4 regions of the Idiomarina sp. OXR-189 genome follow, and region 1 is predicted to be linked to each of the others. Evidence: predicted binding sites of a transcription regulator. Region 1 holds the regulator's gene; each other region holds the start of a gene.
The links. Region 1 encodes FliA, which starts transcription of late flagellar genes. Its sites were predicted from a motif close to CTAAAGNTNNNNNNNNNNNNGCCGATA; they were not measured.
Positions count from the first base shown of each region.

Region 2: a site for FliA is predicted at 1,277-1,303, ahead of pomA (flagellar motor protein PomA). Genes of this name have one in related genera too.
Region 3: a site for FliA is predicted at 1,305-1,331, ahead of UM402_RS05605 (VC2046/SO_2500 family protein). Genes of this name have one in related genera too.
Region 4: a site for FliA is predicted at 1,101-1,127, ahead of UM402_RS08965 (flagellar protein MotY). Genes of this name have one in related genera too.

Region 1 covers NZ_CP139706.1:832,973-835,174, forward strand. The annotation lists gene UM402_RS04080 (MinD/ParA family protein) at 42-914, shown strand; gene UM402_RS04085 (RNA polymerase sigma factor FliA) at 907-1,632, shown strand; gene cheY (chemotaxis response regulator CheY) at 1,669-2,052, shown strand; gene UM402_RS04095 (protein phosphatase CheZ) at 2,067-2,202, shown strand, end outside.
Region 2 covers NZ_CP139706.1:2,113,001-2,115,202, forward strand. The annotation lists gene UM402_RS10425 (flagellar motor protein MotB) at 1-395, opposite strand, end outside; gene pomA (flagellar motor protein PomA) at 398-1,165, opposite strand; gene UM402_RS10435 (exodeoxyribonuclease VII small subunit) at 1,347-1,583, shown strand; gene UM402_RS10440 (farnesyl diphosphate synthase) at 1,580-2,202, shown strand, end outside.
Region 3 covers NZ_CP139706.1:1,145,431-1,147,632, reverse strand. The annotation lists gene xerD (site-specific tyrosine recombinase XerD) at 1-724, opposite strand, end outside; gene UM402_RS05605 (VC2046/SO_2500 family protein) at 794-1,270, opposite strand; tRNA gene UM402_RS05600 (tRNA-Tyr) at 1,382-1,466, shown strand; gene UM402_RS05595 (NAD(P)H-quinone oxidoreductase) at 1,479-2,202, opposite strand, start outside.
Region 4 covers NZ_CP139706.1:1,812,024-1,814,225, forward strand. The annotation lists gene nth (endonuclease III) at 1-167, shown strand, start outside; gene UM402_RS08965 (flagellar protein MotY) at 172-1,068, opposite strand; gene rnt (ribonuclease T) at 1,209-1,847, shown strand; gene UM402_RS08975 (peroxiredoxin) at 1,915-2,202, opposite strand, start outside.

The DNA.
Region 1 (2,202 bases):
ATGACGCTGTTGTCGAAGAAGTAAAATAAGAGATACGCCCGATGGATCAAGCAAGCGGTCTGCGAAGAATGAAACAGTCAAAAGTAAAAGTCATAGCTGTCACAGGTGGTAAGGGTGGCGTGGGTAAAACCAACGTGTCACTAAATATGGCCATTGCTATGGCGAAGCAAGGGAAACGAGTACTGGTACTTGATGCCGACCTTGGCCTGGCCAATGTTGATGTCATGCTGGGCTTGCGTGTCGAGCGCAATTTGTCCCATGTACTGAGCGGCCAATGCGAGCTGGAAGATATTTTAATTGAAGGCCCGGGCGGCATAAAAATCGTTCCCGCGACATCGGGTACTCGCTCGATGGTTGATTTAAGCGAGTCTGAGCACGCAGGCCTTATTCGTGCATTTAGCCAGCTGCAGGGAAATTACGACACTCTTATTGTCGATACGGCTGCCGGTATCGGTAACACCGTCGTCAGCTTTGCCCGCGCTTCGCAGGATGTCCTTGTGGTTGTCTGCGATGAACCAACCTCAATTACCGATGCTTACGCACTGATAAAAGTGTTAAGTCGCGAGCAGGGACTCTTCAAGTTCAAAGTGGTTGCCAATATGGTGCGCAATATGCGCGAAGGGCAAGTACTGTTCAATAAATTGACTAAGGTCACCGATCGCTTTCTTGACGTAGCGCTTGAGTTAGCGGCAATTGTTCCTCACGATGAAAACCTGCGCTTGGCGGTTAGGAAGCAACAACCGATGGTGTTGGCGTATCCTAAATCTCCGGCGTCACTGGCGTTTAAAGCATTAGCGAAGAAAGCTCTGGATTGGCCAATTCCTGCTCAGGCAGGAGGGCATTTAGAATTTTTCCTTGAGCAATTGATAACTTCTGCCGATAACGGGAGTAAGCGGGATGTTGCCAATGAATAAAGCCGCCGCTTATGCCGCAACAGCCGACAACCGTAACGCCATTATTGAGCAGCATACGGGGCTGGTTAAGCGAATTGCACACCACATGATGGCGAGGTTGCCAGCGAGTGTGCAAGTCGATGACTTAATTCAAGCGGGCATGATAGGCTTATTAGAAGCGGCGCGGAATTTTGATAACAGCAAAGGGGCCAGCTTTGAAACCTTTGCCGGAATACGTATTCGTGGTGCCATGTTGGATGAAATTCGACGTGGTGACTGGGCTCCGCGCTCAGTTCACAGAAATCATCGCCGCGTACTAGAGGCCATACGGCAGGTCGAGAATGACACCGGCCGTGACGCAAAAGATACAGAAGTTGCCAGTAAGCTGGGCATGAACCTGGATGAATATCACGCCATTTTAAGAGATGTGAGTTCGGGACGCATTATAGGTATTGAAGACTTAGGCGTTTCAGAAGATGCGTTAATGCCCGAGCAAGTGACAGGCTCAGCATACGAACCGCAGCGCGATGTCGAAAACGTAGCGTTTCATAAAGCCCTGGTATCGACAATTTCTTCGTTACCAGAGCGTGAAGCTTTAGTGCTTTCATTGTATTATGATGAAGAATTGAATTTGAAAGAGATAGGTGAAGTGCTGAGTGTGAGTGAATCTCGCGTCAGCCAAATTCACAGTCAGGCAATGGTGCGGCTCAAGTCGCGAATGCAGAATTGGGTTGAATAATTTTGGTGGTAATCGAGAGCCTCAGTGGAGGGTGCTTTGGATAAAAATATGAAAATTCTCGTTGTAGATGACTTTTCTACAATGAGACGAATCATTAAGAACTTACTTCGTGATCTTGGTTTTACGAATATTCAGGAAGCCGATGACGGCAACACGGCTTTGCCAATGTTGCAGAACGGCGACTTCGACTTTGTCGTGACCGACTGGAATATGCCGGGCATGCAGGGTATCGACCTGCTTAAAGAGATTCGTAAAGACGATAACTTGTCGCATTTGCCGGTATTAATGGTAACGGCGGAAGCCAAACGCGAACAAATCATCGCTGCTGCACAAGCAGGGGTTAACGGCTATATCGTTAAACCGTTTACAGCTGTGACGTTAAAAGAAAAGCTCGACAAGATTTTCGAACGCATTAGCTAAAAAGGGCTATTACCATGTCTGATAAAGCCCACGATATTTCCCTCGAGCAGGCTAAAGAGCTCGTGTCTTTGCTGGAAGAGGGGAAGCAGCAACAAGCCAATCAACTTCTGGAAGACGTTTATAACCGCCGCAACGACAAACTGTTTACTT
Region 2 (2,202 bases), 1.3 Mb from region 1:
GCTTCCTGACCGCCACGCTCGGTTTGCTGACCGCCGGCAAAATCGGACTGACCTTCCTGAAACTCCAGCATTTGCTGGGTCATTTCAACGGTTTGCTGCTGAATGGTTTCAATAGGGGTTGGTTCAGGACGCCCCGGACGGAACTCCTGAGCAATAACGCTAGTGCCTTTCGGAATGTCTTTCACTTCAATTTTATTCTGCACACCAAGTGCGTACTTCATTGAACCCGCTATTTGCTTAAACTTCAGCACGTCCATTTCTGAAAACGCCAACAGCAAGACGAAGAAACACATTAACAGTGTCATCAGGTCGGCGAACGTTGCCATCCACATGGGAAGTCCCTGTGGTGGACAGTCGCACTCTTCTTCTTCGTCTCTTACTGTTTCAGAGGCCATTATTACTCTTCCTCGTCCCCATCGCCGACACGTTTCGACTCAGCCAAGTAATTACGCAGAATACCTTCAATAACACGCGGGTTCTGGCCGTCCTGAATGCCCAAAATAGCATCCAGAACCAGCTGCTGATTAAGCTTTTCCTGCTCGGCACGCAGCATTAGCTTGTTAGCGATTGGAATAGCAATAACGTTAGCCAGAAACGCACCATACAGCGTTGTCAGCAAGGCAACGGCCATTGCCGGACCAATGGCTTTAGGGTCATCCATGTTGGACAGCATAGCCACCAGGCCAATCAACGTACCTATCATACCCATGGCCGGTGCTACATCACTGAGAATTTTAAAGACTCGAGCGCCCTCTTCATGGCGCGCAAAGCTCATTTTTATGTCTTTCGAAAGAGTTGTTCTGACAACTTCTGCGTCGTGGCCGTCGACCAGCATGTCGACACCTTTACGGAAGAATTTATTGGGGATTTCGGCTTCTTCCAGTGCTAAAAAACCACCTTTACGGGCAGCATCAGCCATTTCAACCGCAGTGTCGATAAGCTCTTGCGGGTGTTCAATTTTGAAAAAGAAGGCTTTTACGACAACTTTGCCGGTGCCCAGAAACTGGCTAAGCGAGAAGTTTGCGAGCGTAATGAACAGGGAGCCGCCAAAAACAATAAAAAATGAGCGAGTATCAAGAAATAGCCCAATGTCTCCCCCTAAAATCATCGCCACAACCACGAAGCCAATGGCGCCGATGATTCCTATGAGCGTTGCAATATCCACTCAGTTCTCCTCCCCAATTCACGTTTTGCCATTCCAGCTACGCTCCATTCTTAAACAATAGCGCTGCTCTGACAAGCATCTTCTTGTTATGTTACACAGGAATAATGAGATCATCGGCTGACATTCGGGATTCTTTATCGGATAATTAGTCCTAACACACAACAATTGCGCAAGAAGCATTATGTCAGAACAACAAAAAGCCCCTTCGTTTGAGCAAGCATTAGAAGAGCTTGAGTCATTAGTTAATGAGCTTGAGCATGGTGAGCTGCCACTGGAAAAGTCGCTGGAAAAGTTTGAGAAGGCCATTCAGCTGGCTCGCACCAGTCAACAGCAGTTACAACAGGCAGAGCAAAAAGTGACGACACTCATGGCTGCTCAGGAAGGCTCTGCTGATAATGATGACGGAGAAGTGATGTGAGCATTAATGCGTTAACGGCTGATGTGCGCGAGCAAGTCGACGCATTTTTAAAACAGCAGCTGGCGCGTCACTCTATTAACGAAACGCTAAGACGAGCGATGGAGCACGGCGTGCTATTGGGCGGCAAGCGTGTCCGTCCTTATTTACTAATGACTATTGCCGAAATTTGCCGTGGCGATAAACAAGCCGCTTTGACCGCTGCCGGTGCTATTGAATTGATTCATGCGTATTCACTGATTCACGACGATCTGCCGGCCATGGACAACGATGACCTCAGGCGCGGCCAACCCACTTGCCACATTGCATTTGACGAAGCGACCGCTATTTTGGCGGGCGATTCTCTGCAAACCCTGGCCTTCGAATTGTTGTCAGAATCACCGTTAGGTGGGTTGAAGGCAGAGCGTCAGTTGTCTATGGTGAATGCATTGGCTCGTGCGAGTGGCAGTGCGGGTATGTGCGCCGGTCAGGCAATTGACTTACAAGCCACCGGTCAACAGGTAAACGAACACGAACTTGAACACATGCACCGACATAAAACCGGTGCTTTAATTGAAGCGTCGGCAACAATAGGCGTGTTGTGTGGTGAAGAGGAAGCACTAAAATGGCAGCCTCATTTTGA
Region 3 (2,202 bases), 310 kb from region 1:
GAGCGTATATACCTGCGGTTTCTGCGTAATGTCGTAACCGATACCAAAACGCCTGCCGGGTCAGTAATGAGCCTCGCTTAGTCACAAACACCCAGGGGCTTTGTTTGTCAGTCAATACAGGGCGCCCATGCTTTAAGTAATGCTCCAGCCATTCCAACGCCTCCTCACCTAACGGAACCAGTCGCTCTTTATCGCCTTTACCAACCACTCGCACCAGGCCCTGTTGCCGGCTAACTTGGTCATATTGCAAACGAACCAGCTCCGTGACACGCAAACCAGTTGCGTACAGTACTTCCAGCATGGTGCGATCACGCAGGCCAATTGGAGTGTCAGTTTCCGGAGCTTGCAGCAGGTTTTCAACATCGGCTTCGCTTAATGAGTGCGGAATGCTTTGCGGGAGCTTCGGACGCTTCAGCTTGGCGGTGGGGTCATGAGCAAGCCACTGCTGTTTCACTGCAAACTGGAAAAATTTTTTGGCCGAACTTAAAAAGCGAGAGGTACTTCGAGGAGACAAACCCTGAGTCCGGCGCCACAGTAGGTAGTCTTGAAGAATTAACTCATCAACCTCAAGTAACGGAGTTTTTTTGGGAAGCAGGTACTCACAGAATCGACGTAAGTCACTACGGTACGCCGCCTGGGTATTTTCACTGGAGCCATGGTGCAGCCATAAATGCTCAGTAAACGCATCAATACGCTCTTCATCTTCTGGAGGTAATTGCTTCATGTGGCTGCAAGACTATTGGTTGCGAAACATCAAGGCCATTATGCCCGAAGCGGAGAAACGATGAAATGCTTAGTGCGTAATACCTAATTTTTGTAACACATCGTAAAGCCCCGCCGGACCTCGTTTACGGTAATCATTAAGCTCTGGCTCTTCTTGCTTCGATTTTTTCTTTTCGACACGTTGACGTACACGCCAGTCTAAATTATGAAGCAACTCAATAGGCAAGCGGTCGGGACTTGCATCAGGCACGAGCGGTTGAGGGTGTGTAGCATCTTGCAGCTTAAAGTCAGACAGTTGGCTGACTGACTTATAAACACCGCTCGCTAAAACAACATTTTCTGCCGGTTCTAACGGTCGAGCTCTTGCAGCGCCTATAGCTCTTTGCCAATTAGTTTGGTCATATTGGTTATCATCAATAACCGGATCAGCACCCAGTGCTGACACCCAATAAGCAAACTCACCCGCGAAGCCATGATTAACGGCTTCACTCGCGTGCTGCTCAAAAATGTCTGATGCTCTTTGCTGAACCGACTGAACTTGGCTCATACCGACCCTGGAAAATAACCTTAGATATTCTTGTTATCGTCCAAAGTCAGGAAAGTTTAAGTTTTCTCTTTACAGCTCAGTTCTGACTGTTATTATACGCGCCTCTTGAGTGGAGGGGTTCCCGAGTGGCCAAAGGGATCAGACTGTAAATCTGACGGCTCAGCCTTCGCAGGTTCGAATCCTGCCCCCTCCACCACTTTTCTTGACGTTACCCGTCAATTTTCACAACGACTTTCCCTTGCGTTTTATTAGCAGCAACATAATCGAATGCCTGCTGAATATCTTCCTGCTCAAAGATTTTATCAATAATGGGTTGTATGGCGCTGCTCGAAAACTGAGAGCCAAACTGCTGCCACATTTGTGTGAGTATTTCGCCTTTACGCTCCGCCACTAAAGAGCGTAGCGTAGAACCAATAATGCGTTGGCGCTTCATAAGCATGCGTCCAAAGTCGACCGTGCCCTCGCGGCCACCCATTAGGCCGATAAGAATAATACGACCGTCTTGGTTTAAATAGTGCTGATCTTTTCCTATAGAGTCACCTGCTACCGGGTTAAGCACCACATCAACACCACCAATACCTTTCATCGTTTCAACAATATCCTGCTGATAACGATTAATGGTGTCCGTGGCGCCAAGCTCTTTACAAAAACTCTCCTTGTCAGAGCTGCCGACAATAGCCGTTATTGGATTGCCACTTTCCCGACATAGCTGAATAAGTGAAGACCCCACCCCGCTGGCCCCTGCATGTGTAAGAACGGACTCCTGCGGCTGCAGGTTTGCCAGCATAAATACATTTAAATAAGCCGTAGCGAAGGTTTCTAACCACCCTGCAGCCATTTCATCATTCCAGTTATCAGGTACAGGGAGTACTTGTTCAGCCGGCACATTTACGTATTCGGCAAAGCCTCCGCCCGCCAACAAGGCAGCAACT
Region 4 (2,202 bases), 980 kb from region 1:
AAGAAGTGGAAGAAAAACTGATAAAAGTGGTGCCGGCGGAGTTTAAAGTCGATGTGCACCACTGGTTAATTCTGCACGGACGTTACACCTGTATTGCCCGAAAACCTCGCTGTGGCTCGTGTATTATTGAAGACTTGTGCGAATTTAAAGACAAAACCAGCGATTGAGCGATTAAAGCTCAATCCCTGACGGTTTTGCCAGCTGCACAATGACCCGGCGGTTTAACTGACGATTAATTTCGTTTTCATTCGATTTAATCGGTCGGTCCTCACCGTGCCCAACGGTTTTTATGCGATCAGCCGTTATCCCACGCTCAACAAAAAACGCCTGTATTTCTTTAGCTCGCTCTTCGGTTAACTCTTGGTTTGGCCCCCGCGCTCCGAGTGAGTCGGTGTAAGCATCGACAAGCACCAACTCAAGATCATTATCAACTTTCAGATAGTCGCTAATTTGCTTGAGCTTGCGCTGTGACGATATCGTCAGCTTTTCACTGCCATCTTCATGATTCAATACCGTGTAAGCAATGTCTTCAAAGCTAAACGGCAACAGTGCATTGACACAACTTAAAAAGTCGTCGTATTTGCTGCGAAAGTTCACCGAGGACAATGACACAGCAACCTGATCACGATTGTTGTACCAGTCGTCGTAGAAAAACGTTGGATAGCGCCCTTTTTCCAATTCACTCAACAGTGTCCAGGCCAGTTGCTTTTGTAACTCGCCATTAAACTGTTTATAGAGCTGCATAGAGCCAATTTGATAGCTCGCTTGCCCCGGCCGCCAGCGAGGTGGCACAGACTCAATGGCTGAAACATCATAGCTGTCAGGCAACTTTTTCATGTCCATTTTCATGCGTAAGTTCAGTTCTTTACTGGCTTCGCTTTGAAAACGAACTTTACCGTAGCGCGGAATTTCATGCTCTAACGCACACTCCAACCGACTGGCCTCGCTAAGTTGCCACGACGAGCTATCAAGGTCAGCACTGTAATGCCTAACTGCATTGGCGTTTGCCTGGCTCGTTGCCAGCAATACAGACGCTGCAGCCGCAGTTAACATCGGCCAGTTTTTCATAGGCACTCCGGTTTAAAATTCTAATACGCTTTTATCGGCATTTATTCGCTGCGCTTTAGAGTTTCTCTCAGCATTATCGATATATCTTTGGCATAATAGGCGCAAATTGAAATAACCAGCTAAATAACTAAAGGGTCTTTATGTCTGACACTTCTGAGTCGCTAATGAAGAAACGGTTTCGTGGCTATATGCCTGTCGTTGTGGACGTTGAAACCGCGGGTTTTAACGCAAAAACAGATGCCCTTTTAGAAATAGCGGCGGTACTGCTGGACTTCGATAGCGACGGCACTTTAAAGCCGGTTGACTCGGTGCATTATAACGTTGAACCTTTTGAAGGCGCTAACATAGAGCAAGCAGCTATCGATTTTAACGGTATTGACCCAGACAGCCCCCTGCGCGGCGCAGTCCCGGAGTCAGAGGCACTACGAGAAATGTTTAAGCCCATTAGAAAAGCGCAAAAAGCAGCGGGCTGTCAACGCTCAGTTCTGGTCGGTCATAACTCGAACTTTGACCATAGTTTTGTCATGGCTGCGGCTGAACGGGCCAATTTAAAACGTAATCCGTTTCACCCCTTTGTAAGCTTTGACACCACGTCTTTGGCTGCTCTGACACTAGGACAAACGGTGCTTATAAAAGCTTGTCAGGCTGCGGGAATTGAGTTTGATGGTAAACAGGCGCATTCCGCTCTCTATGACACTGAGCGCACAGCTGAATTATTCTGTTGGATGGTCAACCGCTGGAAAGATTTAGGTGGCTGGCCACTGGCTTCTAATGACTAGCTCAAAAACACAAAGGGAAAACAAAAAAGTCGCTCCGAAGAGCGACTTTTTTAATATCATTAAACGCTTATAGTTTGTCAGCGTTTTTAGACAGGTAAGAAGCAACGCCTTCTGCGTTTTCTTTCATGCCTTCTTTACCTTCTTCCCAACCTGCTGGGCAAACTTCACCGTGCTTCTGGTGGAAGTTCAATGCGTCAACCATACGCAGCATTTCGTCGATGTTACGACCTAATGGTAAGTCGTTAACAACCTGGTGACGAACCATACCGTCTTCGTCGATCAGGAATGAGCCACGGAACGCAACGCCTGCTTCTGGGTGTTCAACGTCATACGCTTTACAGATGCTGTGACGTAC